Regions from separate parts of the Ochrobactrum sp. P6BSIII genome, predicted to be linked through region 1. Evidence: predicted binding sites of a transcription regulator. Region 1 holds the regulator's gene; the other holds the start of a gene.
What was found. The regulator PhoB, encoded in region 1, activates phosphate uptake and scavenging genes when phosphate is short. The targets are predictions, from matches to a motif close to TGTCATNNANCTGTCAT.
Positions count from the first base shown of each region.

Region 2: the regulator PhoB is predicted to act here: its motif matches at 12,819-12,835, upstream of FHW00_RS00010 (LTA synthase family protein).

Region 1 is NZ_JACGXB010000001.1:274,933-290,238, reverse strand. Features, by position in the region: gene FHW00_RS01290 (YbaN family protein) at 1-386, shown strand, start outside; gene FHW00_RS01285 (aminotransferase) at 453-1,622, shown strand; gene FHW00_RS01280 (PstS family phosphate ABC transporter substrate-binding protein) at 1,795-2,841, shown strand; gene pstC (phosphate ABC transporter permease subunit PstC) at 2,998-4,491, shown strand; gene pstA (phosphate ABC transporter permease PstA) at 4,491-5,810, shown strand; gene pstB (phosphate ABC transporter ATP-binding protein PstB) at 5,874-6,647, shown strand; gene phoU (phosphate signaling complex protein PhoU) at 6,743-7,465, shown strand; gene phoB (phosphate regulon transcriptional regulator PhoB) at 7,611-8,297, shown strand; gene FHW00_RS01250 (hypothetical protein) at 8,691-8,876, opposite strand; gene FHW00_RS01245 (cell wall hydrolase) at 8,933-9,880, shown strand; gene FHW00_RS01240 (hypothetical protein) at 9,960-10,232, opposite strand; gene FHW00_RS01235 (aminopeptidase) at 10,405-11,658, shown strand; gene dps (DNA starvation/stationary phase protection protein Dps) at 11,730-12,227, opposite strand; gene tsaB (tRNA (adenosine(37)-N6)-threonylcarbamoyltransferase complex dimerization subunit type 1 TsaB) at 12,551-13,240, shown strand; gene rimI (ribosomal protein S18-alanine N-acetyltransferase) at 13,244-13,744, shown strand; gene FHW00_RS01215 (lysophospholipid acyltransferase family protein) at 13,741-14,544, shown strand; gene miaB (tRNA (N6-isopentenyl adenosine(37)-C2)-methylthiotransferase MiaB) at 14,636-15,306, shown strand, end outside.
Region 2 is NZ_JACGXB010000001.1:34-15,339, reverse strand. Features, by position in the region: tRNA gene FHW00_RS00060 (tRNA-Pro) at 64-140, shown strand; gene FHW00_RS00055 (Crp/Fnr family transcriptional regulator) at 201-962, opposite strand; gene FHW00_RS00050 (response regulator transcription factor) at 1,223-1,948, shown strand; gene FHW00_RS00045 (DeoR/GlpR family DNA-binding transcription regulator) at 2,150-2,941, shown strand; gene glpD (glycerol-3-phosphate dehydrogenase) at 3,087-4,622, shown strand; gene FHW00_RS00035 (GAF domain-containing protein) at 5,070-6,038, shown strand; gene adh (aldehyde dehydrogenase) at 6,189-7,706, shown strand; gene adhP (alcohol dehydrogenase AdhP) at 8,211-9,245, shown strand; gene FHW00_RS00020 (DUF779 domain-containing protein) at 9,320-9,718, shown strand; gene FHW00_RS00015 (LacI family DNA-binding transcriptional regulator) at 9,841-10,863, shown strand; gene FHW00_RS00010 (LTA synthase family protein) at 10,873-12,780, opposite strand; gene FHW00_RS00005 (ABC transporter ATP-binding protein) at 12,972-14,774, opposite strand.

The sequences.
Region 1 (15,306 bases):
ATGCCTCCGTTCCGGCGATCTCCGCTGGCAAGCGGGTGCTGTTTCTCGTGCTCGGATTTGTCATGCTGGCGCTTGGCATTATCGGTGCGCTTTTGCCGGTCATGCCGACAACGATCTTCATCATACTGGCGGCGTGGTTCTTCGCGCGGTCTTCGCCCAGGCTTGAAGCACGGCTTCTTCGCGATCCGCGTTTTGGCCCGCTGATCATCAAGTGGCGCGACCGTGGCGCCATTCCGCCAAAGGCCAAGCTCTATGCCTGTCTGGGCATGACTGTTGGCTACGGGCTTTTCTGGTGGGGCGCTCATCCGGGCCCGCTGCTGGCAATTGCCGTGACGATTTTCATGCTGGGGTCTGCGGCTTATGTGCTTTCGCGACCCAGCGAATAAACGGCTTCAACCGACCGGCCCTTCACGATAAGAGTGGCGCAATTGCCATGGGAGCCAACAATGAATTTGCCTGCCGTCAATCCGCTGATCGATCAACTCTCCGCGCCGCCCATTCCGGCTGTGCAGGCCTGGGCGCGGGATTATGACGGCAGCCACGGTCCGCTGATCGATCTTTCGCAGGCGGTTCCGGGCTATCCGCCGCATCCTGACATGTTGCAGTTTCTGGGCGAGGCGGCGGGATCGCTCGCCTGCGTTGGCTACGGACCGATCCAAGGCGAGGCGGTGCTGCGTCAGGCTTATGCCGCACATGTCGCTTCGCTTTATGGTGCATCGATTGAAGCGCACAATGTGCATGTTACATCTGGGTGCAATCAGGCTTTCATTGCAGCCATCATGTGCGTGGCTGGCAGCGGCGATACGGTGCTGACGACCGATCCGTTCTATTTCAACCACCGCTCTTCGCTGGAAATGCTCGGCATCAAGCCAGCTTCATTTCCATGCCGTGCGGAGAATGGCTTTGTGCCGACGGTCGAGGATGTGCGGGCGGCGCTGCATCCCGGTGTGAAGGCGCTGACGCTGGTTTCTCCGAACAATCCGACTGGCGCGGTCTATCCGCCGGAACTGCTTGGCCAGATTTACGCGCTCTGCCGCGCCAACGGCACATGGCTGATCCTAGACGAAACCTATCGCGATTTTCTGCCGAATGCCGATGAAGCGCCGCATGGGCTGTTTGGCGAGGCCGACTGGCCATCGCATCTGATCCAGCTCTATAGTTTCTCAAAATCCTTCTGCATTCCGGGGCATCGTCTGGGGGCGATTGTTGCGGGTGCCGATATGGTGTCCAATATCGCCAAGGTGATGGACAATCTGCAAATCTGCGCCACACGCGCCCCGCAGGTGGCTGTTGCCCGTGCGCTTGCGCCGCTGGAAGCCTGGCGCAATGACAACCGCAAGGAGATTGCGCGCCGGGCGGCAGCACTTCGTTCTGTTATGGCGGGTGTCGATGGCTGGCGCGTCGAGGCGGTGGGAGCCTATTTTGCCTTCGTGCGCCATCCCTTTGACGGTGTATCCTCTGTGACGGTGGCCGAGCGCCTTGCGAAGTCGCTCGGCATTGTCACATTGCCGGGCGTCTTCTTCGGTGAAGGACAGGAAGCCTTTCTGCGTTTTGCCTTTGCCAATGCCGATGTAGCGGGCATTGAGGCCACGGGAGCCCGTCTGCCGCGCCTACGGCTTTGATTCCCATAACAGTTCCAGTAGCTCTTCCAATGCCTGCGAAACCCCACACAATTGGTGGCGCGGAGCATTGATACAAACCTGTAACATTACTGTCATATGAATGTAATATAGAGCGCGTAGACGGCTACTGACGCTAATCGTCATAGGCTTTTTACAACAGGAGCTGCTGCTCATGAACAAGATGATTTCCTCGACCGCGGCGCTGGCCATTGCTGCCGTTCTGTCGGTTTCCGCTGCCCAGGCGCGCGATCAGATTCAGGTTGCCGGTTCCTCGACCGTGCTGCCTTATGCAAAGATCGTCGCTGAAACCTTCGGCGAAACCTTCCCGAACTTTAAGACGCCGGTTGTTGAATCGGGCGGTTCGGGCGCTGGTATCAAGGAATTCTGCAAGGGCGTCGGTGAAAACACCATCGATATCGCCAATGCATCGCGCGCCATGAAGGACACGGAACTGAAGTCTTGCGTCGACGCTGGCGTCAAGGACGTTCAGGAAGTGCGCTTCGGTTATGACGGCATCGTATTCGCGACCGACGCAAAGGGTCCGGATTGGAAGCTGAAGCCGGAAGACGTCTACAAGGCTCTGGCTGCCAAGGTTGTTGTCGACGGCAAGCTGGTCGACAATCCAAACACCAAGTGGAACCAGGTCAACCCGAACCTGCCGGATTGGGACATTGCTGCCTACATCCCGGGCGAAAAGCACGGTACCCGTGAAGTTTTCGAAGAAAAGGTTCTTGCTGACGGCTGCAAGCACTCGGGCGCTCTGGACGAAATCAAGAAGGCCGGTCTCGACGACAAGGCTGCCGCTTCGGCCTGTATCGCAGTTCGCAAGGACGGCAAGGCTGTCGACATCGACGGCGACTATGCTGAAACGCTGGCTCGCATCGACTCCAACAAGACCGGCGTTGGCGTTTTCGGCCTCTACTTCTACGAAAACAACGCCGACAAGCTGAAGGTTGCGACCGTCAACGACATCACGCCGTCGGCTGCCACCGTTGCCTCGGGTGAATATCCGGTTTCGCGCCCGCTGTTCTTCTACGTGAAGAAGGCTCACCTCGGCGTCGTTCCGGGCCTCAAGGAATATGTTGATTTCTTCCTGAACGATCAGATGATCGGTCCTGACGGCCCGCTCGCTGAATACGGTCTGGTTCCGGCTCCGGACGCAGAGCGCGAAGCACAGCGCGCTGCCTTCACCGACGGCAAGACGATGGCTGCAAAGTAAGACTAAAACTGTGGAACGCGGGGATGAAACCTCCCCGCGTTCTTCTCCTTTCGCGCCATTCTAATATGAGAGGCGCAATCGCGCGGAACTGACAGTCTGGTCATAGGGGTCATGTCTTTGTCGTTTCGCATTTTTCAGGGCAACCGGGGAAATTGAATGTCCTTCTTTCTGGTTCTCGTTAGCGTCATTGCAATCGGGTTAGTCGGCTTCTTTATCGGCCGTCAGCGCGCTGTTGCACTGGACAAAGCGCAGCCTGTCGCCCCACAAGGGCCGACGGCCGAGAAAATGCATTCCCGCCCGCATTATCATGGCTGGTGGGTTTTCCTCGTTTCTGCATTGCCTGCAGTTCTGTTTCTTGCTGTCTGGGCCATCGGAGCGTCTGTATATCTCGATCACAGCGCCTCTTCGCGCCTGCCCGATGCGGTCGAGGGTGGTTCCTATACCAATCGCAGCCTTCAGCTCGGTATGGTGCGCGGTCTCGCCAATGGACTTGAGCGCCTGACGCCGGCTGAGCTGGAAAGCTTCCCGTCCAACTATCAGGATGCGCGCACGGTTCTCGGCAATAAGGGCGTGGCTCTCGCGACCGAGGGCCAGGACTACATGGTGCCCATCGCCCTCTATCTGAAGAAGGCGACGGACCTGACGCATACTATTGGCGCTGCCGTGGCGCTGGTCATTGCTGTTGCCGGTCTGATTTTCGGCCTCTCCACGATCAACCGCCGCATGCGCGCCCGCAACAATGTCGAGCGTATCGTGCTGTGGGGGCTGATCGCCGCCTCCGGCATCGCTATTCTGACAACCATCGGCATCATCTGCTCGATGCTGTTCCAGACGATCAGCTTCTTTCAGGCTGTTTCCCCTTGGGACTTCTTCTTCGGTACGGTCTGGGATCCGCGCTTTGCCGCTGCCGGTTCCGGTGGTGAAACGGGCCAGTTCGGTCTGATCCCGCTTCTGGCCGGTACACTCTATATCGCGCTTGTCGCGATGCTGTTCGCGGTTCCGGTTGGCCTGTTCGCCGCCATCTACATGGCCGAATATGCCTCGCCGCGCGTGCGCACGGTGGTCAAGCCGGTGCTGGAGCTTCTGGCCGGTATTCCAAGTATCGTCTACGGCTTCTTCGCCCTTGTGACGGTTGGCCCGTTCCTGCGTGACCTTTCCGCCGCGATTGCGGGCGGGCAGGGCTTCATCATGGCGCAGAGCGTTCTGACCGCCGGTCTCGTCATGGGCGTGATGCTCATTCCTTTCGTGTCGTCGCTCTCCGACGACATCATCACTGCCGTTCCGCGCACGCTGCGCGACGGCTCGCTCGGTCTTGGCGCAACCCGCTCCGAAACCGTCAAGCGTGTTGTGCTGCCTGCGGCTCTGCCGGGCATTGTCGGCGCACTTCTGATGACAGCCTCACGCGCCATCGGCGAAACCATGATCGTGGTTCTGGCGGCAGGCGTTGCGGCACGTATCAATATCAATCCATTCGACGCGATGACCACCATCACGGTGAAAATCGTCAATCAGCTGACCGGCGATCTTGAGTTCAACTCGCCGCAGACGCTGGTTGCCTTTGCGCTCGGCATCACGCTTTTCGTCCTGACGCTGATCATGAACATCTTTGCGCTGCACATCGTGCGCAAGTACCGGGAGCAGTACGAATAATGACCGATACGACCTTCAACGCAAGCGGCGCGGTTTCTGCAAAGCCGGTGCGCCGCGATATCGGGCTCAAGCGCCGCTATGCCGCCGAACGCCGCTTCCGCCTCTATGGCATTGCTGCAATCGCCATTGGCGTGTTCTTTCTCTGCGCGCTGCTGTTCTCGGTTTTCTCCAAGGGCTACACCGCTTTCTGGCAGACGACGCTTTACCTGCCGGTGAAGCTTGAAGCGCAGGTGATCGATCCGGGCAACAAGCGTGCGACCGATCCGAATGTGCTGATCACAGCGAACTATCCGCTTCTGGTGCGCAACGCCCTTGCTGAAAAGCTTGGCGTGTCACCCACGGACCGTCCGGCTATGCGCGATCTCGGTCGCTTCTATTCGGATGGCGTACGCATTCAGCTTCGCCAGATGGTGATGGACAATCCGTCACTCATCGGCACGACGCAGACCGTTCCGGTTCTGGCAGGCGCAGACATCGATTCCGCCTTCAAGGGGCAGATCGACCTGACTGTGCCCGAAACGAACCGCAAGGTTTCTGACCGTCAGATCGGCTGGATGAAGACGCTTTCGGAAGAAGGCGTCATGAAGGAAGCCTTCAATACCGGCCTCTTCACCTATGGCGCATCGAGCCGCCCGGAAACATCCGGTCTCGGTGTGGCGCTGGTCGGCTCGCTCTATATGATGCTGATCGTGCTGGGTCTGGCTCTGCCTATCGGCGTCGCCGCATCGATCTATCTGGAAGAGTTCGCCAAGAAGAACCGCTGGACCGATATGATCGAGGTGAACATCAACAACCTCGCAGCCGTACCGTCCATCGTGTTCGGTCTGTTGGGTCTGGCAGTTTTCGTCAACTTCTTCGGCCTGCCGCGGTCGGCTTCGCTGGTCGGCGGTCTGGTTCTGACGCTGATGACGCTGCCGACGATCATTATCGCAACGCGCGCCGCTCTTCGCGCCGTACCGCCATCAATCCGCGCCGCAGCGCTTGGTCTCGGCGCTTCCAAGACACAGATGGTCTTCCATCACGTCCTGCCGCTTGCCGCACCCGGCATTCTGACGGGCACCATCATCGGGCTTGCCCATGCGCTTGGTGAAACCGCTCCGCTTCTGCTGATCGGTATGGTGGCTTTCGTGGCGGATGTTCCGTCCACTCCGATGGAACCGGCGACCGCCTTGCCTGTCCAGATCTATATGTGGGCCAATGAAGCAGAACGCGCCTTTGTGGAACGCACGTCCGGCGCTATCATCGTCCTGCTTCTGTTCCTGGCCGTGATGAACATTGCAGCAATCATTCTGCGCCGCCGGTTCGAGCGCCGCTGGTAAACGGGAGTCGAAGCTATGAACTTGATGACAGAACGTACTCTCGAGAAAGCCGTAGGAGAAAAGATGAACGCCAACGCCAGTTCCGTAAAGATGCGCGGCGACAAGGTTTGCGTATTCTATGGTGAGAAGCAGGCCCTTTTCGACGTCAATCTGGATGTTCCGGAAAAGATGGTGACGGCGCTGATCGGTCCTTCCGGCTGCGGCAAGTCGACATTCCTTCGCTCGCTCAACCGCATGAACGACACGATTGAAGGTTGCCGCATCGGTGGCAAGATCACCCTCGACAATGAGGATATCTACGATCCGAAGATCGATGTGGTGGAACTGCGCGCCCGTGTCGGCATGGTGTTCCAGAAGCCGAACCCGTTCCCGAAGTCGATCTACGAGAACGTGGCTTACGGCCCGCGCATTCACGGTCTGGCCCGCTCCAAGACCGATCTTGAAGAAATCGTCGTGACGAGCCTTCAGAAGGCCAGCCTGTTCGAGGAAGTGAAGGATCGCCTTCACGATGCGGGAACGGGTCTTTCCGGTGGTCAGCAGCAGCGCCTGTGCATTGCACGTGCGATTGCGGTTAGCCCGGAAGTCATTCTGATGGACGAACCCTGCTCGGCGCTCGATCCGATTGCCACGGCAAAGGTGGAAGAGCTGATCGACGAACTGCGCCAGAACTACACGATCGTCATCGTCACCCACTCCATGCAGCAGGCGGCTCGCGTTTCGCAGCGCACCGCCATGTTCCATCTCGGCAATCTGGTCGAAGTGGGCGATACGGAAACGATGTTCACTGCGCCGACCGAAAAGCGCACGCAGGACTACATCACCGGACGCTTTGGCTAACGGACTGGGGCAGGGGACAAGTCTCCCTTGCTCGCGGACTGTGCCAGAACCAACAGAAGTGCGGCTTCCCCGCAATTTATATTACGAGGTCTACCATGCCGTCTCAGCATACCGTTCGTTCCTACGATGAGGAACTGAAGTTTCTCACCCACAAGATCGCCGAAATGGGCGGACATGCGGAACGTATGGTCGAACAGTCGGTCGCCGCTATTGTCAACGCGGACAACGCTCTCGCACAGCGCGTCATTTCCGACGACCTGATCCTCGACGCCAGCGAACGCGAAATCGACGACAAGGCCGTGATGATCATCGCCAAGCGTCAGCCAATGGCTGTCGATCTGCGCGAGATTATCGGTTCGATCCGTATCTCCGCAGATCTGGAGCGTGTTGGCGATCTGGGCAAGAACATTGCCAAGCGCGTTGCAGCCGTTTCGGAGTCCCGCCAGCCGGTCAAGCTCTATCGTGGCCTTGAAACTCTGGCCGAACTGGCGCTGACCCAGCTGAAAGACGTGCTCGACGCCTATGCGTCGCGCTCGGTGCAGCAGATCAATGTCGTGCGTGATCGCGACGACGAGATCGACGCCATGTACACCTCGCTGTTCCGTGAGCTGCTCACCTATATGATGGAAGATCCGCGCAATATTTCTGCCTGCACGCATCTTCTGTTCTGCGCCAAGAATATCGAGCGCATCGGCGACCATGCGACCAACATCGCGGAGACCGTCTATTACATCGTGACCGGCCTGCAGATGCCTGCCGAACGACCGAAGGAAGACCTGAGCCACGGCATCGTCGTGGATGAGGCACGCAAGCCCTGAGTAAGCGCTGCGTTTGGAGCACATCAGGACGGCTTTGCCGAAAGGTGCTCCAAATGCGGTGGAGAATGAGTGAATAGCGCGGCGACACGCGGTCGATGGGGGGACGTGTATCTTCCGCTCGCCGGATTTTAATAGGGAATATTGGATGTCACAGGTACCCAAAATCGCTGTGGTGGAAGACGAAGAAGCGCTGAGCGTTCTGCTGCGCTATAATCTTGAGGCTGAGGGCTATCAGGTGGATACGATGCTACGCGGCGACGAGGCTGAAATCGCGCTGCGCGAGAACGTACCGGATCTTCTCATCCTCGATTGGATGCTTCCTGGCGTATCCGGCATCGAACTGTGCCGCCGTCTGCGCCAGTGGCCGGAAACGGAACGTTTGCCGGTCATCATGCTGACCGCTCGCGGTGAGGAAAGCGAACGCGTTCGCGGCTTGAGCGTCGGTGCTGACGATTACGTGGTGAAGCCGTTCTCTACCCCTGAGCTTCTGGCTCGCGTCAAGGCCATGCTGCGTCGCGCCAATCCAAGCCTGCTGTCGCATGTGCTGAAGGTCGGTGACCTGGTGCTCGACCGCCAGCAGCATCGTGTTTACCGCAAGGAAAAGGAAGTTCGTCTTGGACCGACGGAGTTCCGCCTGCTGGAATATTTCATGATGTCGCCGGGTCGCGTGTTCTCACGCAGCCAGCTTCTCGATGGTGTCTGGGGACCGGACATTTATGTCGATGATCGCACCGTCGACGTCCATGTCGGACGCCTGCGCAAGGCTATCAACTTGGGTCGCGCGCTCGATCCGATCCGCACGGTACGCGGCGCCGGTTATTCTTTCGGCTGATTGAACTTCGATAAAAACTGCTCTTTGAGCCCGTCTTTCGTGACCGAAAGGCGGGCTCGATCACTTTTGGACGTGCCCGTTTTGCCAGTTGCTCAAGCCACCCGATTCGGCCAGATGAGGCGCTGAAAAGCCCTAAAATGGCCAATCTCACGGAATGTTACGCAGCTTGCATCAAAGTTGAAGGAACCGGCGCAGGACTTGCTAAAACAGTTACGCCGCAGATTTTCCCAGCCCGATGAAGCAAGATATATCAAAATTTTACAGCAGTTGCGAATTAAGGCAGCGATGTGGCCTGTATTGGGGAACTATGATTTCCATCAAATCAAAGGTTTATCTCTTTTCTCTAGGTTCATTAAGAAATTATTAATAGTTTTGAATGGTTTGTGTGGGTAATTACGCTCGTGATTCGGGTTTCATTTGCAGCCGTTTCGATGGTTTCAGCAATTTCGGAATTTGACCCATTGCCTTTTTTTGGCCTAAAAATTCCAAAACCTTGAAGAAGACGAGCGACGGCAGGTTGTTTGATTTTTGATCTTCGCTTGCTTTGACTTGCACCGCAGCTAGACCCGCACTGGTCATTATTGGCCTTCGGATCGACTGCTTCAGTTAAGGGTCCTGAATATGAGACTGAGCCGTTGACGCGCGCTGGTAATTGGAAGCTGCCTGTATTGGCAGGACTGCTCGTAGCGCCCTTCGTAGTGACGGGCTGCACGACGACCGGCACCACAGCCAAGACTGAGAAGACGGCGGCTGTAAGCCACGTCAAGTCGGTTAACGGCGTCAAGACCTATACCTACACGGCGAAGGACAAGGAGTGCCTCGAGCGCGCAATGTTCTTCGAATCGAACCGTTCCAGCCCTGATGGTCTGATGGCCGTTGGTACGGTCGTCATGAACCGCCTCGCATCGGGCCGTTATCCGGATACGATCTGTGGCGTTGTTGGCCAGAAGAACCAGTTCGCGCCCGGCGTGCTCAGCCGCAAGATGGAATCGGGCAAACTGCCCGACGTTCAGGCCGCAGCCGATGCTGTGCTGAAGGGCCAGCGCCATCCGAAGCTGAAGAACGCCATGTTCTTCCACACGGCTGGCCTGTCATTCCCGTATGACAACATGCATTACGTGCTGGTTGCCGGCGGTAATTCGTTCTACGAGAAGCGCAATCGCGACGGTTCGTTGCAGAACCCGGTGCCGCAGGAGCCATACAATCTGGCTCTCGCCTATTCGCCGCAGTCGCCATCCACGCCGCAAGATCCGTCTTATGACGTGACGCTGCCACAGGCCGGACCCGTGCCGGAAGCAGCGCCCACCGTACAGGTCGCGCTGGCGGATGCCGCAAAGATGGAAACCTCTATACGGGGCAGCGGCCTTGGCCCGCAGGCACGTGGCAATCGCCTCTCGCACCAGAATGGTGTAGCGCAGGCACAGCCGCAGATTCAGCAGGTCGCGTCCTACCAGCCGCAATTCGATACGTCTGCGCCTGCCAGCCAGCCGCAAACGCTCGGCTATGCCGCAGCAGACCAGAAGCAGGCCGATGCAATCGGCGCGCTGCTTCTGTCGCAGGATCGTCCAGAAACGCCTCTATAAGTTGATTTGAACAGCTTCGGTGCGGGCTAATCTTTCCGATTGGCCCGCATTTTCATTTGAGCCCCGCAATCTGCCGTAATTAGCGGGGGCGAACTACGACCGGACGATAGATCGGCTGATAGAGCATGATTGGCCGGTCGTAAAAATCGACGCGGTTTTCCCATGCGCGGCGATCCGCCCGGCGGTCGAGATCGAGCCGTTGCAGACAGTTGGCAAATGCGTCGGTCCGAGGCTTGAAACCATAGCCGAGACATGTCCGTTCATCGGCAGCGCGGCGCTCTTCCGGCGTCATGGTGACACAACCGGCCAGCAGGCCTGCAAGTCCCAATAATACAAGCGCTTTCTTGTTCATTCTCTTTGCTTTCCATATCGCTGACCGCAGCATCGAGTATAGACCATATCCTGAAAAGAACGTGGTTTAATTGCGCCATCTGATAAACTGGCGGCGAGTGTACAGAAGTGATTCTTTCATGGCGCCCCCTTTCTTGAGGGAGGCGCTTTCGCATCAAAGAGGTCCGCAGCCCATGGCTCACGATATGCAAAATCCCGTCATCGATCCGGTAAAGCTCGAACGTCTGGCTGAAGTAGCCGTTCGCGTCGGCCTGCAATTGCGCGAGGGGCAGGATCTGATCATCACGGCGCCTGTTGTTGCCTTGCCGCTGGTTCGACTGATTGCCAAACATGCCTATAAGGCGGGCGCGGGTCTGGTGACGCCGTTCTTCGCCGATGACCAGATTGCGCTGGCTCGCTATGAAAATGCGCCGGATGCGAGCTTTGACCGTGCTTCGACCTGGCTCTATGAGGGCATGGCCAAGGCTTATTCGGAAGGTGCGGCGCGTCTTGCGATTGCTGCCGACAATCCGATGCTTCTGTCCAGCCAGGACGCCGCCAAGGTCTCGCGCGCCAATCGCGCCAACTCCAAGGCCTATCAGCCAGCGCTGGAAAAGATCGCCGGTTTCGACATCAACTGGAACATCGTTTCCTATCCGAATGCGGCATGGGCGCAGCTGATGTTCCCCAATGAGCCGGAAGAGGTGGCGACCCGCAAGCTGGCGGAGGCCATCTTCGCCGCTTCGCGCGTTGATGTGGAAGATCCGATTGGTGCATGGGCCGCGCATAATGCAGCGCTTCGCACCCGCACCCGCTTCCTGAACGGCAAGGCTTATAGCGCCCTGAACTTCAAGGGTCCGGGCACGGATCTGACGGTTGGGCTTGCCGATGGTCACGAGTGGCATGGTGGCGCGTCGACGGCCAAGAACGGCATTACCTGCAATCCGAATATTCCGACGGAAGAGGTTTTCACCACGCCGCATGCCTTGCGCGTCGATGGCTATGTCGCCAGCACCAAGCCTTTGTCGCATCAGGGTACGCTGATCGAAAACATCGCAGTGCGTTTCGAGGCGGGCCGTATCGTCGAAGCCAAAGCGACCCGCGGCGAAGAAGTGCTGTCGAAAGTGCTCGACACGGATGAAGGCGCGCGCAGGCTGGGTGAAGTGGCGCTGGTGCCGCACTCCTCGCCGATCTCGCAAAGCGGCCTTCTGTTCTACAACACGCTTTTCGATGAAAACGCCGCGAGCCATATCGCGCTTGGCCAGTGCTATTCCAAGTGCTTCATCGACGGCGCCAAGCTGACGCCGGAACAGATCAAGGCGCAGGGCGGCAATTCCAGCCTCATCCATATCGACTGGATGATCGGTTCCGGTGAAATCGATGTCGACGGCATCAAGCCCGATGGCAGCCGCGAGCCGGTGATGCGTCGCGGCGAATGGGCCAGCTAAGAGCTGGCTAGCAGAAATTGAAAAGGCCGGGATTTTTCCCGGCCTTTTGTTTGACTGTTTGAGGGTAAGCCTCAGTTCTTTTCCTGCACATGGGCTTCGAGGAACCAAAGCGCCTTGTCCAGCGAGCGTGATGCGGCGGTGAAAATATCCGCCGTGTTGTCGTCGCCCGCTTCGTCCGAATCCTTGATCGATTTGCGCAACAGGTTGGCGACATCGCCATAACGTTCAATCAGCGCGCCCAGATGATCGTGAACCGCATAAATATCGGTCGGATACGGCTTCAGTTTCGTCTCCTTCACGACGATCTGGGACGTGCCATAGGCTGTGCCGCCAAGCTGAACCGCGCGTTCGGCAATGGTGTCGATGTGATCGTCGAGTTCGGTCCTGAAGCCGTCGAGCATCTCGTGCACTGCGATGAATTGCGGCCCCTTGAGGTTCCAATGCGCCTGCTTGGTGATCAGCGCAAGATCAATGGTCGCAGCCAGATTTTCGTTCAGAAGCGCGATCATGGTCGTCTTGGTATTGGAAGGAAGATCGTTGCGGGTTGCATGCGTCGACTTATTGGACATTTTATCCTCATATCCTTTGCACAATCAGGCGCGAGCGATTGGCCAGCTCGCAGCGATTGGGGAAATCGCCAGCGTGGGGGCGGTCGAAAAGACGCACAAACGGCACCGTCAAATCTGTAAAAGGCCCGTATTGCAGCAAAACTTGCTGTCGCAAAGGCAACAACAAGACCTTCCCGCACCCGGCGAGATAACGCCTGCCGGGGGATTTTGTTCCGCAGGAAATGCCGAAAATCGTAAGAACCACTGGTCTTTGAGAGTGATTTGGTGTCGGCTCATTACGGTTAGGCTTGTCGCGGGACCAATTCTCATTTACCCGGAAGTGCATGAAGATACTCGCCCTCGATACCGCCGCTTCCTACTGCGCCGCAGCCGTCTATGACGCTGGCCGCGATGTCGTTCTTGCTCAGGTCAGTGAGAATATTGGCAAGGGGCATGCAGAAGTGCTGATGGATTATGTCGGGCGTGCACTGACGGAAGCGGGCGTCACGATAAAGGATATCGACCGTGTGGCGGTGAATATCGGCCCCGGTTCTTTCACGGGCGTTCGTATTGGTGTTTCGGCGGCGCGAGGCTTTGCGCTGGCGCTCGGCTGCCCGGCCATTGGCGTGACGGCATTCGAGGCGCTGGCTAACGAGACACTTGCACGAGTGCCGGGCAAGCCGGTGACGATCCTGCTCGACGCGCATCGCGGCGAGATTTATGGGCAGACATTCGACGCTAATGGTGCTGCTCTGTCCAAGCCATCGGTTTTGTCGCGGGAAGAAGCGGAAGCCTTTGCAGGCAATGCGCCCCTCGAAACCGTGCTGGCCGGATCGGCGGCAAGATCGATTAACGAGGCTTTGGGCGGCAAGTTTGCGCTCGGTCCCATCGAACCGACCGCCGCTATTGCCACTTTCGCCCGTCTGGCAGCCACGCGCGCACCCGGTGATGCGCCGAAGCCGCTTTATATGCGCGGGCCTGATGCCAAGCCGCAGGTGGGGTTTGCATTGCCACGCAGGCAGGCCGGAGAATAGCCGATGATGGGCTTGCCATTCGGTCGCTTCGGACGCCGACAGGTTTCAGTGGAAGCTTTAAGCGCACAGGACAGCCATGCGATCCAGCGGATTCATGCCGTCGCCTTTCATCATGGCTGGAGTTCCGACGATTTTCGCTCGCTGATCGCGCAGGATACGGTTTTCGGCTTTGTCGCCCGTGCGGAAGGCAAGCCCAATGACGCCTGCGGTTTCGTGCTGGCGCGGCTGGTGGCCGGTGAGGCGGAAATCCTCACCATCGCGGTTTCACGCGACGTGCAGCGACAGGGTGTCGGCCGGGCGCTGATGGATGCGGTGTTGCGCTATCTCTATCAGGAACGGGCTGAAACACTGTTTCTCGAAGTCGATGAAGCCAATGTCGCTGCGCAGGCGCTATACCGTCGTCTCGGCTTCCAGAAGGTCGGCGATCGCCCGGCCTATTACGAAACCACCAATGGACGCTCAGCGGCGCTCGTTCTGCGGCGCGATCTGAAGAGACCGCAATGATCGGCGCGATCCGGGTCTTTCTCGTTCTCGCGGCCATGGTCATGCTGAGCCTGTCGCTGATCCCGGTCCAATATGTGTTTCTCAAGCTCAAGAATGGTTGGAAACGCAGCCTGCCCAACACATTCCACCGCATGATTGCGCGACTGTTCGGCTTTCGGGTGCGCACGGTCGGTGAAATGCATCGCGGTCGCCCGTTGTTGCTCGTCGCCAATCATACGTCCTGGAGCGACATTGTTGTTCTGTCCTCGGTCGGGCAAGTGTCCTTCATCGCCAAGTCCGAGGTGCGCAACTGGCCGATTTTCGGCATGTTTGCTGTTTTGCAGCGGACTGTTTTTGTCGAGCGCGAACGGCGCGGCAAAACCGGCGAACAAACCTCAGAAATTGCGACACGGATGAGCGAGGGGGACGCGATGGTGCTGTTTCCCGAAGGCACAACATCCGACGGCAATCGGGTCTTGCCATTCAAGACCGCTCTCTTCGGCGCTGCCCATGCGGCGATCAAGGAAGCCGGTGTGCGGGAAGTACTGGTCCAGCCGGTCGCCATCGCCTATACCGGCGTGCATGGCATGGCCATGGGGCGTTACTTTCGCCCGATTGCCTCCTGGCCCGGCGATGTCGAGCTGATGCCGCATCTGAAAGGCATCCTGCGCGAAGGCGCCATTGATGTTGAAATCCGCTTCGGCGAGCCGATGGTTGTTACGGCAGCCACAGACCGCAAGATGCTGGCCCGCACCATGGAAGGCCGGGTGAGGGCGCTATTGCAAAGTGGGCTTCTGGGCCGCGAGATTGCCGACGATTAGTGCGCGACTTTGCGCCCGAAAATGCGATAGCGAAAAAGCCGTTCAGTTTGTCACCTTCCAATGCGGCGACAAAAGCTGTAGATAGCCCCGCATGAGCGAAAACATCACCGATATTGTGCCAGCGGCAGAACACGCCGATACGCGTCCAAATGCACGCAAGGTTTTTGTCAAAACCTACGGCTGCCAGATGAATGTGTATGACAGCCAGCGCATGGCCGACAGCCTTGCAGCGGAAGGCTATGTCGCGACCGATACGCCGGATGATGCCGATCTGGTGCTGCTGAACACCTGCCATATTCGCGAGAAAGCGTCGGAGAAGCTCTATTCTGCGCTGGGACGCCTGCGCAAGATGAAGGACGCGCGCGAAGCCAATGGCAAGGAATTGACCATCGGTGTTGCAGGTTGCGTGGCACAGGCCGAAGGGCATGAAATTCTGCGCCGTGCGCCGAATGTCGATCTGGTGATTGGACCGCAGACCTATCATCGCCTGCCCAATGCACTGGCGCGTGTTCGGGGCGGCGAAAAGGTTGTCGAGACTGAATATGCGCTTGAAGACAAGTTCGAGCATCTGCCGTCGCCGAAGCGTGAAGAAACCCGCAAGCGCGGCGTTTCCGCTTTTCTGACGGTGCAGGAAGGTTGCGACAAGTTCTGCACCTTCTGCGTGGTGCCCTATACGCGTGGCTCTGAAGTCTCGCGCAGCGTCAGGCAGATCGTGGCGGAAGCTGAACGCCTTGCCGATAGCGGTGTTCGGGAACTGACCCT
Region 2 (15,306 bases), 270 kb from region 1:
ATCAAAAATGCAGCGTTATAAGCCGCCTCAACGGTCGCACCGTCTGGTTGCGACCAACTGGTTCGGAGTGTAGCGCAGCCTGGTAGCGCACCTCGTTCGGGACGAGGGGGTCGGAGGTTCGAATCCTCTCACTCCGACCATTCAGATGCTGGAAGCTGTTCCCGATTTTCCAGAAACCTCTTCTCTTCACGAATATGTGTTTATCGCTTTCGGTCGAAAACCGACATGCGCATGAACTCGCCGTCATATTCCGCGAGCGCAACAAGGCGTTGGCGATCGAGGATCTCGACCCGGTTTGAGCGGAAGAGGACAAGCCCTTCCTCGCGCAGATCCCGCAACATGCGATTGAGGTGGATCGGCGTCAGTCCCAACGCATCGGCCAGCTGATATTGCGTCAGGGGACAATAATAGGAATCGGGATCGTCAATGCAGCAGGCTTTGACCCGGTCCGACAATTCCAGCAGCAGATGTGCGGTCCGCACAAAGGCGCTGCGGCGACCGACATTCGTCAGATGCTCGATCAGCATGGCGCGCTGTCGCGACAAAAGCTCGATGAAGATCATTGCCAGACGTGGAACACGCCGGATCGCGCTTTCGAGAGAAGCCAGTGGAATTTCAATGACTTTCATCGGTGTGATGGCGGATATCGTATTGTAGCTATAGCCATCTGCGGTGCGAAGGCCGATGAAATCGCAACGCATCGGAAAGTCGATAATCTGCCTCTGGCCACCGGACAGATCGCGATAGACACAGCCCCAGCCAGACACGACCATATGCACGTTTCTGACGCGCTCACCCTGTTCTATGATGACGGTATCGGTGGTAAAATTGTTTTCCGTGATGACAAGAGAAGCCAAAGCACCAATCGCATGCGCATCAAGGTCCGCCAGAATCGGAGAAGATTCCAGTAAGTCGATCAGCACCCCCACCGAAGGTGCCGCAATGCCTCTGCCACTATGCATAACACTTCCGTACTAAACGAAAGATATAGTTTTATATCTTCCTACTGTTTAAGTCGCTCTTACGGACAACATAAATTTTCGAACTTGCTAACATAAATTAATGACACGATTGCTTTGAGGTAGCAATATTAGCCTATGGAATGGCGGGAATTCGTCAATATAAGTCATAAGCATCATTTAAATACCGATCTTGCGGCGGGGCAGGACCGGCGGATCACTGTGTAGGAGTTAGTAAACCTTCGTGCCGGGGAGACGCGCCGATGTTGGATGCCAGGGGTGCCAGTCTGTGGGCTGTACCGAAAGAAAGAGACAATGGAGCGGTTGGTGTCGGCGTTCTGCCGAACAGTGACCGCCATTTGCTACTCGTATGCAAAAGCAATCTGGAGCGGGAGTGCCTTTTCAACGGCCTCCTGATGAATGGGCTGAAAATGCCGGTGACGTGCTACGCCTTTGTAGAGCAGGCGAAGGCGTTCAACGGCAGTGCTGTCATTTTGCTGCATATCGGCGCCAAGCGGCTTGCCGATCCGTTCTTCTCCGAAGAAATCCGCTCCCTCGTGGAAATGTGGTCACCATCGCCGATTGTGCTTCTCGCCGAACGTGAGGAGTGGGCGCAGGTGGTGCGGGCCATGGAAATCGGCGCCAGAGGCTATATCCCCACCTCGGTCGATGTTCGTGTTTGCGTCGAGGCCATCCATCTCGCCAGCGCGGGCGGCATGTATATTCCCGCTTCCATGGCCATCAAGTCGCCGCCGCCCGATATCGATGAGGATGTGCTGGGCGAATTGCTGACCGCGCGCGAAATCGAGGTGGTGCATGCGATTCGCATTGGTCGCTCCAACAAGGTGATCGCTTTCGAACTTGGCATGAGCGAAGGCACTGTGAAGGCGCATGTCCATAATATCATGCGCAAGATCGGCGCAGCCAACCGGACCGAAGTGGCCTGCAAGCTGCACAATATGTACAACAGCACTTTGGGCGATGATTGAGCGGTTTCGTTGTCCGTCCGCGATCCCTGTATTCCCGGCTAAAGTATTTCCAGCAAAAGTGCGAAGCGGTTTTGCGTAGGATAATGCGTGAAAACAAAACAGGCTGCGAAAACGGTGCAGATAGGCATAGGCAGTTGCTTTCTCTCCGAAAACAGAGACATTACAGGCTCGCAATTCTAACAAACTCAGCGCGGGCAAAAAATGCAGCTTACCCCTCGTCACAATGCAATTCTGGACCTTGCACGCCGTCAGGGGCAGGTTCTGGTGGACGATCTGGCTGCGGCTTTTGATGTCACGCCGCAAACCGTGCGCAAGGATCTCAACGATCTGTGCCGCGCACGCCTGCTGCGCCGCATTCATGGCGGGGCGCTTTATCCCTCCGGCGTTGAGAATATGGAATATGAGGCCCGCCGCCGGATCGCCGCCAATGAAAAAGAATCGATCGGCAGGGCGGCAGCTGAAATCATCCCCGATGGCGCGTCCCTGTTCATCAATATAGGCACCACGACCGAAGCTGTCAGCCATGCCCTGATCGACCATAGCGAACTGATGGTCATCACCAACAACATCAATGTCGCCAATACGCTTCGTGTGCACACTTCCATCGAAGTGGTCATTGCTGGCGGCGTGGTCCGCTCGTCCGACGGCGGTATTGTGGGTGAGGCGGCAGTGGACTTCATTCGCCAGTTCAAGGTTGATTATGCCATCATCGGTGCTTCGGCCATGGACGAAGACGGTGCGCTGCTCGATTTCGATTTCCGCGAAGTGAAAGTCGCGCAGGCGATTATCGCCAATGCGCGCCACGTTATCCTCGTTTCCGATTCCACCAAGCTGGAACGCACTGCACCGGTGCGCATTGGCCATATTTCGCAGATCAACACCTTCATCACCGACCGCTGCTCCTCGCAGCAGCTGCGTGATCTGTGTGCAGAACATGAGGTTGAGCTGATCGAAACCCTTAATGATAGCGGGGCGGCGACCAAAGCGGGGTAGTTTCGTTTATTTTCGCTTTGCTTTCGTATTAAATAGTTTTATATTCGCTTTGGTGTTCTGAGGCGCGTCGGGTGACGCGCGTTAAAATGAATGTTCGAGCGTCTGTCTGCTGCAAACGCTCTGAAAGCCGCTTTCAAGGTTTGCCATGGCGCAGGAAAAAATATTCGACATTTTCGTTATTGGTGGCGGCATCAACGGATGCGGCATTGCACGCGACGCGATCGGGCGCGGCTTTTCTGTTTTCCTGGCGGAGATGAACGATCTGGCGAGCGGCACTTCTTCCCGCGCCACCAAGCTGATCCATGGCGGTCTGCGTTATCTGGAGCATTACGAGTTTCGTCTGGTGCGCGAGGCGCTGATGGAGCGCGAGGTTCTATGGGCCAATGCGCCGCATATGATCCATCCGATGCGCTTTGTGCTGCCCTATCATAAAGGCGGGGTGCGTCCGGCATGGCTGCTGCGGCTGGGTCTGTTTCTCTACGATCATCTGGGTGGCCGCAAGAAACTCCCGGCGACACGCACGCTGAATATGCGCACTGACCCTGCTGCTCAGCTGCTGAAGCCGCTTTTCACCAAGGCATTCGAATATTCCGATTGCTGGGTCGATGATGCCCGTTTCGTAGCGCTGACCGCGCGCGATGCATCTGACCGTGGCGCGTCCATTCGCACCCGGACCAAGGTCGTGGCCGCACGGCGCGACAGTCAGGGCTGGACAATCACGATTGAGAACGCCGACACCGGACATCAGGAAGAAATCCGCGCACGTCTGCTGGTCAATGCCGCCGGTCCGTGGGCCGATAAGGTTTTGCAGGGTGTCGAAGGTGACCGCCAGTTGCACAATGTGCGTCTGGTGCAGGGTAGCCATATCGTGGTGCGCAAGAAGTTTGCCGATCCGCGCTCTTATTTCTTCCAGAATAATGATGGTCGCATCATCTTTGCGATCCCCTATGAAGATGATTTCACCCTGATCGGAACCACCGATCAGGACTATAAGGGCGATCCCGCCAAGGTGGCGATCACTGAAGCCGAAACAGAATATCTGTGTGCTGCAGCAAGCGAATATTTCGCCGAACCTGTGCGGCGCGAAGATGTGGTCTGGACCTATTCCGGCGTGCGTCCGCTCTATGATGACGGCGCCAGCAAGGCGCAGGAAGCAACGCGCGACTATGTTCTGAAAGACGACGCGCCAGCCGGTCTCGCACCACTCATCAATGTCTTCGGCGGCAAGCTGACGACAGCGCGCAAGCTTGCCGAACATATGCTGGAAAAGATCGAGCATCATCTGGGCAAGAAGGGTGCGCCATGGACCCATGCGGCAGCACTGCCCGGTGGTGATTTCAAGGAAGTTGCTTTCGACAGCGAGTTAAAGAAAGTACAGGCGGCCTATCCATTTCTCACGCCAGTCCATGCCCGCCGCCTGTTCCGGCTCTATGGAACGCGTGTTCATGTGCTGCTCCGCAAGGCCGCATCGCTCGCTGATCTTGGTCGCCATTTCGGCGCTGATCTCTATGAAGCTGAAGTCTCCTATCTCATTGAAAATGAATGGGCTTGCACGGCGGAAGATATTCTGTGGCGTCGCACCAAGCTTGGCTTGCGCCTCAGTGCCGCAGAGGCGGAAGCATTGAATAATTTCATTCAAAACAAAGAAAAAACCTTGTCACCATTTATTGCGGGTTCCTAATAGCAATCAAATGATTGTAATTTTCAATTATTCTTCTTTATGATAGTTTACTCATGTACTTTAAGACTTTTTATACTTAAAAATTTATAAATATTACTTTTAGAATGCGGTGCGGATACTGATCGATTCCTCCCGATACAGCTCGGACTGGTGTATTTTTGTCCGGGTGGCATCAACTAGATTGGTTCCGCACCGTTTATAAAAACACACCTCTCACGAGGTGCATACCTCCTGATAAGTACTAACCTCCCAAAGACCACATTTCACGGCCCGGCGATTATTTCTGCCGGGCCGTCTTTGTTTCTTCGCTTTGACGATGCGCTTGCCAGTTGTGGGGGAACAGGCCATTATCATCAGGAACATGCCCGGCAGACCTTTATAGCGGTTCTGTTGTCCGGGAATGTTCAAGGCGAATTCAGCGGTTCCAGCCTTCCTGGGAGGAGAAAGATGGGTGCACCGCAAGAGAGAGTTCATGCGGACCGTGTTCTGTCCGAAATCCACACCGGCGGTTCTGCCCGCTCGGCGCTGGTGGCGTCATGGCAGCGTTCTGCCGAACTGCACAAGCTCGACCCTGCCGATCCGGGCACCGTGCGCACGCTTTCCGAGAGGGAGTTCCGCACCGCGCATGAGCGGGTGGAGCGGCTGGTCAGCGTGGCGCAGGCTAGTATGGATCGCCTTTACATGGCGGTCGGCGGCGTCGGCTGCTGCGTGCTTCTGGCCGACAGCGAAGGCGTGCCGGTAGAGCGCCGCGGTGCGGCAAGCGACGACGACACGTTCTATCGCTGGGGCCTGTGGACGGGCGCGGTGTGGAGCGAGGAATGCGAAGGCACCAATGGCATCGGCACCTGTATCGTTGAACAGCGTGCGCTCACCATCCATCGCGACCAGCACTTTCATTCACGCAATATCGGGCTGTCCTGCACGGTGGCGCCGATCCACGATCATCAAGGCCGTCTTATGGCTGCGCTTGACGTGTCATCCTGCCGTTCCGATCTGACGGAAGCCTTTGCGCAGCTCATCTCTGTGGCGGTGATCGATGCGGCGCGGCGGATCGAAGCAGAAAACTTCCGGCAGGCTTTTCCAAAGGCCCGCATCATGCTGGCTCCAAGCGTGGACCGCAGCGGCGGCGCTTTGATCGCCGTCGACAAGGATGATCTGGTGATTGGCGCGACACGGGCTGCGCGTCTGGCGCTTGGTCTCGATGATGTGGCGCTGGCAGGCCCGCTGCCTGCTGCCGATATTCTCGGCTGGAATGCCGATCCGCGCGAGGACATGGCGGAGTCGGAACGCGGGGTCATCCTGCGTGCGCTGGCCCGTGCGGAGGGGAATATTTCTGCCGCCGCAGTGCTTCTGGGCATCAGCCGGGCCACGCTGCACCGCAAGCTGAACCGCCTGAAGATCATTCGCCCGCATTGATCCCTTTGCAAAATCACCTGACGCAACTGTCTCAATATTGCGACACATGATCTTGCGAGCGTGAAAACACGGGATGACTCTCCCCCGCTATCGCGCGATCCTCCTTGTCGAAGCGCTGTAGGAGCAGCGTCATTTCGGGAGGAGAATACCATGAATAAGGTTGAATTCAGCCGGACGGTGAAGCCGGCTTTTGCCAAACGTTATGGAAACTTCATCGGCGGCAAATGGGTTGAACCCAAGTCTGGCCGCTATTTCGAAAATACCTCGCCGGTCAATGGTCAGGTTCTGTGCGAAGTGGCACGGTCCGACGCTGCGGATGTTGAAGCAGCGCTTGATGCCGCTCATGCCGCCAAGGATGCATGGGGCCGTACCAGCGCAGCCGAGCGCGCGCTGATCCTTAACCGCATTGCCGACCGCATCGAAGAAAATCTGCCTGCGCTCGCTGCTGCCGAAACATGGGACAATGGCAAGCCGATCCGTGAAACCACCGCTGCGGATCTTCCGCTGGCTGTCGATCACTTCCGCTATTTCGCCGGTGTCATCCGCGCGCAGGAAGGCGGCATTTCGGAAATCGACCACGACACGGTTGCCTATCACTTCCACGAGCCGCTGGGCGTTGTCGGCCAGATCATTCCGTGGAACTTCCCGATCCTGATGGCGGTTTGGAAGCTGGCTCCGGCGCTCGCCGCTGGCAATTGCGTGGTGCTGAAGCCTGCCGAACAGACCCCGGCTTCGATCCTCGTCCTGATGGAACTGATTGCCGATCTTCTGCCAGCTGGCGTGATCAATGTCGTCAATGGCTTCGGTCTTGAAGCGGGCAAGCCGCTGGCATCCAGCCCCCGCATCGCCAAGATCGCATTCACAGGCGAAACCACGACCGGTCGCCTCATCATGCAATATGCCAGCCAGAACCTCATTCCGGTTACGCTGGAACTTGGCGGCAAGTCGCCCAACATCTTCTTCAAGGATGTGGCTGCCGAAGATGACGACTTCCTCGACAAGGCCATTGAAGGCTTCGTCATGTTCGCCCTCAATCAGGGTGAAGTCTGCACATGCCCGAGCCGTGCGCTTGTCCATGAGTCGATCTACGACAAGTTCATGGAAAAGGCGCTGAAGCGTGTGGAAGCCATCGTGCAAGGCGATCCGCTTGATCCGGCAACGATGATCGGCGCGCAGGCCTCGAGCGAGCAGCTTGAGAAGATCCTGAGCTATCTCGACATCGGTCGTCAGGAAGGCGCAGAAGTGCTGACCGGCGGTGAACGCAATGTTCTGCCGGGCGATCTGGCTGGCGGCTATTACGTCAAGCCGACCGTGTTCAAGGGCAACAACAAGATGCGTATCTTCCAGGAAGAAATCTTCGGACCGGTCGTGTCCGTTGCGACCTTCAAGGACGATGCGGAAGCGCTGTCGATTGCCAATGACACGCTCTATGGTCTCGGCGCCGGTATCTGGACCCGTGACGGAACGCGGGCCTATCGCTTCGGTCGCGCTATTCAGGCGGGCCGTGTGTGGACCAACTGCTACCATGCCTATCCGGCCCACGCGGCCTTCGGTGGTTACAAGCAGTCGGGCATCGGTCGCGAAAACCATCTGAAGATGCTGGAGCATTACCAGAACACCAAGAACATGCTGGTGAGCTACAGCCCGAAGAAACTCGGCTTCTTCTAAAGCATGTCGCGGAAAAGTGGGAACCGTTTTTCCGATCACGACATGCGTATAAACTAAGTGCGTTATATTCAGGCTATGGCGGCCTGCAAACGGCATTCTTCTCCGCTTCCGGTGCTCACGTACCTTTAAGTACGCTCCGCTCCGGTTCTCGAAGAACACCATTTTCGGCACGCCATAGCCAGAATCTAATCACCCCTTGTCCTCGTCGCTGGGCGTGCTGCAAAGCGGGGAATTAACGTCTCCGCATTGCGTCTAATCAAAGCGTATTTGCGTCTTCCAGGTCAGTATTGCGTTGGAAGAACGGCATCGGTTCACCCTCCCAGGGGACTGCGAAGGGGCCTGGGCGAAAATGCCCGGGCAACCCTTGAATGGTCCTGAAAGCTGCATTGCGCGGCAAGCTGGACGCGGCACCCGGGTGCGCCATATTCCTGTTACTCATTTCTTCCGACCCGTATCGGGAAACAGCTTGAAAGAAACTCAATTCGATAACGAAGGAGAGACTTCATGGCCAAGACAATGAAAGCAGCAGTGGTACGAGCATTTGGCAAGCCGTTGACAATCGACGAGGTGCCGATACCCGAACCGGGACCGGGACAGATACAGGTTGCCATTCAGGCATCCGGCGTCTGTCACACCGATCTTCATGCCGCCGAAGGCGACTGGCCGGTGAAGCCCAATCCGCCATTTATCCCCGGACATGAGGGCGTGGGTTTCGTGTCGGGCGTGGGTGCTGGCGTCAAGCATGTGAAGGAAGGCGACCGCGTCGGCGTTCCATGGCTTTATACGGCCTGCGGTCATTGCCGCCACTGTCTCGGTGGCTGGGAGACGCTCTGCGAGGAACAGCTCAATACCGGCTATTCGGTCAATGGCGGCTTCGGGCAATATGTGGTTGCTGACCCGAATTTCGTCGGCCATTTGCCGAAGAATGCCGATTTCAACGAAATCGCGCCGGTGCTCTGTGCCGGTGTTACGGTCTATAAGGGCCTCAAGGTGACAGACACCAAACCGGGCGATTGGGTGGTGATTTCCGGCGTCGGTGGCCTTGGCCATATGGCGGTGCAATATGCCAAGGCCATGGGAATGAACGTTGCCGCCGTCGATATCGACGACAAGAAACTCGAACTGGCTCGTAAGCTTGGCGCGACGGTGACGGTCAATGCCAAGACCAACAAGGATCCGGCGGCCTATATCAAGAAGGAAACCGATGGCGGCGCGCAAGGTGTGCTGGTGACAGCGGTTTCGCCCATTGCCTTCGAACAGGCGCTTGGCATGGTGGCGCGCGGCGGCACGGTGGCGCTGAACGGCTTGCCGCCGGGCGATTTTCCGCTGTCAATCTTCAACATGGTGCTGAACGGCGTCACCGTGCGCGGTTCCATCGTCGGCACCCGGCTCGATTTGCAGGAATCGCTCGATTTCGCTGCCGACGGCAAGGTCAAGGCGACCATCCGCACCGAGAAACTGGAAAATGTTAATTCCATCTTCGATGATATGCGCAAGGGCAACATCGAAGGTCGCGTCGTGATGGATCTGACGCAGTAAAGCGTGCAGGATAGACGTTACATATTCTGAACGGGCGGACCTGTTTCGCCCGTTCTCATGCGAGGGAGGAGAGAATGTTGCAAGAAAACCCGCAAAAGGGTTCTGCGAGGAATCCTGAAACGAACGCTGGCGACGACGGCAAGGGCCAGGTCAGCGCCACGCCTGCCGCGCTTGATCTCATTGCCGAATTGCAGGCGGAATATGGGCCGATCATGTTCCATCAGTCGGGCGGCTGTTGCGACGGTTCTTCACCGATGTGCTATCCGCAGGGCGAGTTTGTCGTCGGAGACAATGATGTCAAACTGGGCGAAATTGGCGGCGCGCCGGTCTATATCAGCGGCCCGCAATATGAAGTCTGGAAGCACACTGAACTCATCATTGATGTCGTTCCGGGGCGCGGGGGCATGTTTTCGCTCGATAACGGGCGCGAAGTGCGTTTTCTGACGCGATCCCGCATATGTTCCATTCCCTGAAGCGTTTGGCCTTTTCGTTATCCGACGAACAGGTTAGAGCATTTCCAACAAAAGCGTGTAGCGGTTTTGTGTTTGGGAGTGCGCAAAAATAGCGAACGCTTCGAGGAGGAAGACGATCCCATATGGCTGCAACAGGCAAAAGAGCGACGATACACGATGTGGCGCGTCTGGCAGGCGTGTCGATCAAGACCGTTTCGCGTGTTTACAACGACGAACCGAATGTGCGCGAGGCAATCCGCGAAAAGGTGCGCGAAGTGGGGCAGGAGCTGCGCTATCGGCCCAATGCGGCGGCGCGCAATCTGGTGGAACGACGTTCGCATCTGATCGGTCTTTTCTTCGAAAACCCCAGTTCCAGCTATGTGACGGAATTGCAGATGGGCGCGCTGGAGCGCCTGCGCGGCACGCGCTATCGCCTGCTGATCTTTCCGGTCGAGAACCGCGCCGATATTCGTGGCGCGCTGATCGAAACCGCCCATGCGTCAGGCCTCGACGGCATCATCGTGACGCCGCCCATGTCGGACGATCCGGAAATTTTGCAGGAGCTTTCAGCCTCGGCCATGCCGTTTGCGCGCGTGGCGGGCGACGTCAATGTGCATCCGACCGATAGTGTTTCCATCGACGACGAAGCAGCAACCGTCGACCTGATGGAGTATCTTCTGAAGCTCGGCCACAGGAAGATTGCGATCATCATTGGCGACCCGACCCACCGCTCCGCCGAATTGCGACTGGCCGGTTATCGCCGGGCGCTGGAAGCGGCAGGGATCGAGCGCAATCCCGATTATGAAGCGCAAGGCGGCTTCAGTTTTGCCAGCGGTCTTGTGGCGGGAAAGAAACTTCTGTCACTCGAAAATCGCCCGACGGCGATCTTCGCCTCCAATGACGATATGGCGGCGGCGGTGGTGCAGATGGCGCATGACCACAAACTGTCGGTTCCGGGCGATCTCACCGTGGTCGGTTTCGATGACAGCTCGATTGCCAGCATGGTGTCGCCGCAGATCACCACCGTGCGCCAGCCGATCTTCGAAATGACGCGTGGTGCAGCCGATATGCTGTTGAACCATATCGAGAACGGCCAAACCTCACCGGCCCGAAAGATCGACTACAAGCTGATCATTCGCCAGTCTGCCGGCAAGGCGCCGGTATAAACACCGCGATTAGCTTTGTGACGGGGCCGGGAAGAACCGGTCTCGTGCATAGCTGCTGCCGAAGATCATGTCATATTGCAGCATTTGATAGTCGCGCAGGAGCGGCGCGAAAGGCGGGCGCTGCTGCCAGCCTTCATCGGCATTTTCATCGCCATCGAACACGGCATGCGCATCAACAATGCGGTACTGGTCGTGCAACTGGCGCAGGAAGCCGGTGTAATAGGGATGCTGCATCCCGGCCATTTCGAGTATCTGCATCGGCAGGAAAGCCGGGCTGATCGTGCCGGTGCCGCGTTCCGCGCCGCGCTTGTTCGTCCATAGCACCAGCGGTGTTTCATGCTGGAGAAGCATGTCGGCGGCAGGCGCGATGCGGCTTGCGACGCGATCCTGCATGAAACCGGTTTCGGTATAGACCGGGCCGAGCGGCGGCAGATGATCGCCGAAGAACACCAGAATGGTTTCGCGTTCGCGCTTCGATGCCCATTCCATCAGACGGGCGAGGCTTGCATCGGCATCCATAGCGCCTTGCGAGTAGGTGCGGATCGACTGGCGCACAGCTTCGCTGGCGTCGGTCTGCACATCGAGCTTTGAATCCGGATAGCGGTTGGCCTCATAGGGGCCATGGCCTTGCAGCGAAACAGCAAAGAAGAAAAACGGGTCCTGCTGCTCATCCGCCTCGCGAATGATCTCGGTGGTCAGCGCATCGTCCGAGGCAAGCGTGCCGCGCTTTTCCAACGGCGGCATGTTTTCTTCCGACATGAACTTGTCGAAGCCCATGTTTTCATAGACAGGACCGCGGTTCCAGAACCACTGGCGATAGGGATGGATCGCCCGCGTTGCATAGCCCTGTTCCTTGAAGAAGCTTGCAAGCGATGGCAGCGGACGGCGAATATATTGCTGATAAGGAATGCTGCCCGAAGGCAGGAATGCCTTGGAAAAGCCTGTCAGCGCTTCAAACTCGACATTGGCGGTCATGCCGCCGAATTCCGGTGAGAACACATAGCCGGACTGTTCGGCGCGCACGGTCGGGATCGGATCGGCGCTGAAGGCCACACCCGGCAGACGGGTCGGGTCCCAGAAAGACTCGCTCATGATCATGATGACGTCGGGCTTGCCGGTATCAAGTGCTGCCGGAATGAGCTGCGCTGGCGGTTCAATCGACGCGATGGTTTCCGGTGAATAGCCTTCCGGCGCGAAGACGGTTGCCATTGGCACGTTCAAAATGAAGGCCATGGTGAAACCGTTATGCGCGTAATTTTCCTTCTGGTCCCACATGATGGGCAGAACGCGCAGGCGGTCGCGCGCCAGTGAAAAACTGGAATAGTCGGAAATGAAAGCGAACCAGGCGAGCAGCGGTAGCGCGAAGGCCAGACGAAGCGCGCGACCTTTCCAGGGAATGCGGTCGAAACGACGCCACCAGAAAAGGCTTGCGGCAATCAGCAGCGCAGCGCTGGCAATCAGGAGAAGGGCGATGCCGACAGCGCTCCACGGACGCTCACGCACCAGAAGCGGCAGCAGATCGACGATCTGGCGCGCATAGAGAAAATCGCTCGGATAGAGCGGGTCGCCGAGATAAAGGCTTTTTTCACGCGCAGTCGTCGCGGCGATCAGCGCTAGCGGCCCAACCACGAAAAGCCCGTAATGGATACGCCCGAAAAGCGCGTCGCTGGCGGTCAGCACCACGACGAAGAAGGCAACCGTTGTCCATGCCGGCTTATGCGGGGTGCGGAAAAACTCGATGGCTTCGGCAAACGAACCGCGGAAAATCCACTCGACGGAGAAGACGAGCAGAACGGACAGGACGATGGAGGCAAGCGCAACCCAGACGAAGCGCACTGGCCACGAGACATGCGAAGCGCCGAAAATGGCCGCATCGCTCCAGCGACGTTCGCCCGCGTTTTCCACTACTCCAGACATGTCTTACCTGCTACCATTTCTAAATATGAGAAATTTCGTGTCACATTTCTGTCATGGAAATGTCAAGCCACGGTTGAGCGGCGGGTGATACCGGACGTGATCTGAACGCGCAATGAATAGAAAAAGCCCAATAAAAATAGGGCCGGAAGTGATTCCGGCCCTATTCTTTAAGTGCTGACGATATTCGTCGGTTAAATGACGTCTTCGAGACCCTTGGTCAGCTCCAGCGCCTGCCGTTCGAACAGACGGCGGTAGATGCCGCCCGGCTTGCGGATCAGCGCGTCATGGTCGCCTTCCTCGATGATCTGACCCTTGTCGAAGACAAGCAGCCGGTCGAGTGCGCGCACCGTCGATAGCCGGTGAGCGATGACGAGCGTGGTACGCCCGACCATCAGACGTTCCATCGCCTGCTGGATCAGCACTTCCGATTCCGAGTCGAGGCTGGACGTCGCCTCGTCAAGGATCAGAACCGGCGCATTGGCCAGAAACGCCCGGGCAATGGCCACGCGCTGGCGTTCGCCGCCCGACAGCTTCACGCCGCGTTCACCCACCAGTGTCGCATAGCCCTTCGGCAGCCGGGTGATGAAGTCATGCGCGCTGGCAAGGCGTGCCGCTTCCTCAATCTCGGCCTGTGTCGCGCCGGGACGGGCATAGGCGATGTTCTCGGCCAGTGTGCGGTGAAACAGGATCGGCTCCTGCTGCACGATGGCAATCTGCGACCGCAGCGACGCCTGGGTGACCTCAGCAATGTTCTGACCATCAATGCGGATGGCGCCGTCCGTGACGTCGTAAAGCCGCTGAATCAGCTTCACGAAGGTGGTCTTGCCGGAGCCGGAATGGCCGACAAGGCCGACCCGCTCGCCCGCATCGATCTTGACCGAGAAGTCGCGGTAAAGCGGGTCTTCATGGTTGCCATAATGGAACGTGACATGATCGAATGTGATCTCGCCCGCACCGATCTTGATGGCGGGAGCGCCAGACCTGTCGGCAATGCCATAGGGCTGTGCCTCGATATCGACCAGTTCTTCCATGTCGTTGACCGACCGTTGCAGGTTGCGGATATGCATGCCGACATCGCGCAGATAGCCCTGCAACATGAAGAAGGCTGTCAGAACAAAGGTGATGTCGCCTGCCGTGGCTTTGCCCTGGCTCCAGAGATAGAGCGCAAAGGCAATGACAACACCGCGCATGACCAGAAGGTTCGCGCCCTGAATGAAGCCGTTCAGCGTGCCGATCAGCCATGTGCGGCGCGTGCGACTGCGCCACTTGGTGACGACCTTGGACAGACGAACATCTTCACGGCTTTCCGCGCCGAATGCCTTCACGACAGCGTTGCAGGAGATGGCATCGGCCAGCGAGCCGCCCATGCGCGTGTCCCAGCTATTGGCCAATGTTGCAGCGGGCGCAACAAAGCCAAGCGAAATCACAATCGTGCAGACGATGAACAGCACAGAGCCGATTGCAACCAGCAGCCCCATCAGCGGCCAGTACCACGACAGCAACGCAACCGAGCCAAGCAGCATCAGGATTGACGGCAACAGCGCCACGATCAGCGTGTCATTGAGCAGATCGAGCGCCCACATGGCGCGCGAAACCTTGCGGACTGTTGATCCGGCAAAGGCATTGGCGTGCCAGTCGGTCGAAAACCGCTGCAACTTGTGGAACGAACTTGCCGCCATGTCGCTCATGATCTTCAGGGTGAAGTCGGTGATGACATAGAAGGTCAACTGGCGGGTGATCAGCGCCAGCGCGCCCAGCGCCAGTAGCACGACAAGCGCCTGAATGGCGGCATCCCATGCACCATTATTGCCAAGCGAAAGCGCATCGACCAGCCGCCCTGAATAGAGCGGGGTCAAAACATCTGCGGCTGTTGCAAGCAGCATGCCGATTATCATCAGCGCCAGCCGCAAGGGCTGACTTCGCCAATGGCTGAAAGTGTAGCCGAGGACATTGCGGAACGCAGGTCCCCGGAAATCTAAACGAAACCGAGTCATATCCATATTACCAGCCTGTGCTCGCGCGCAGAACTGGCCCTTGATTGAGAAAACAAAACGATCGGCTCCGGGAGGAGCCGCGAACAGCGGTGGTTTTGGAAAGGTGCTCCGAAGGAGCGATACTCAGCCCGCGAGGCGGGCCGCGGACCTAGCGATTAGAGGCGCCCGCAGAAACACAGGGCACCATTGGGAATGGATAATCGACGCGCATCTCATACCTCCTGCCAGTGTTTCAGATGCGTGCACAATAAATGAGCAAGATTGTTTGCCAAGGCCCTAAATGCAATTTCTGGTTCGCAAGGTGTCGGGTGTGGCAATTTTACAAGAACGTCGATTTTGGGATTTTAAAAGTAATACTTTTCACATTTTCTGCTAAAAGCCCGTTGCAACCTTGCATTCGCTGGTTCGATGCGCGAATGAAAGTGAGATATATCAGGGCCGCACGGCTGATATCGGGAGAGAGAGTTCATATGACAATTCATCAGAATCTGATCGCTGGCGAGTGGGTTGGCGGTGACGGCACTGCCAACAT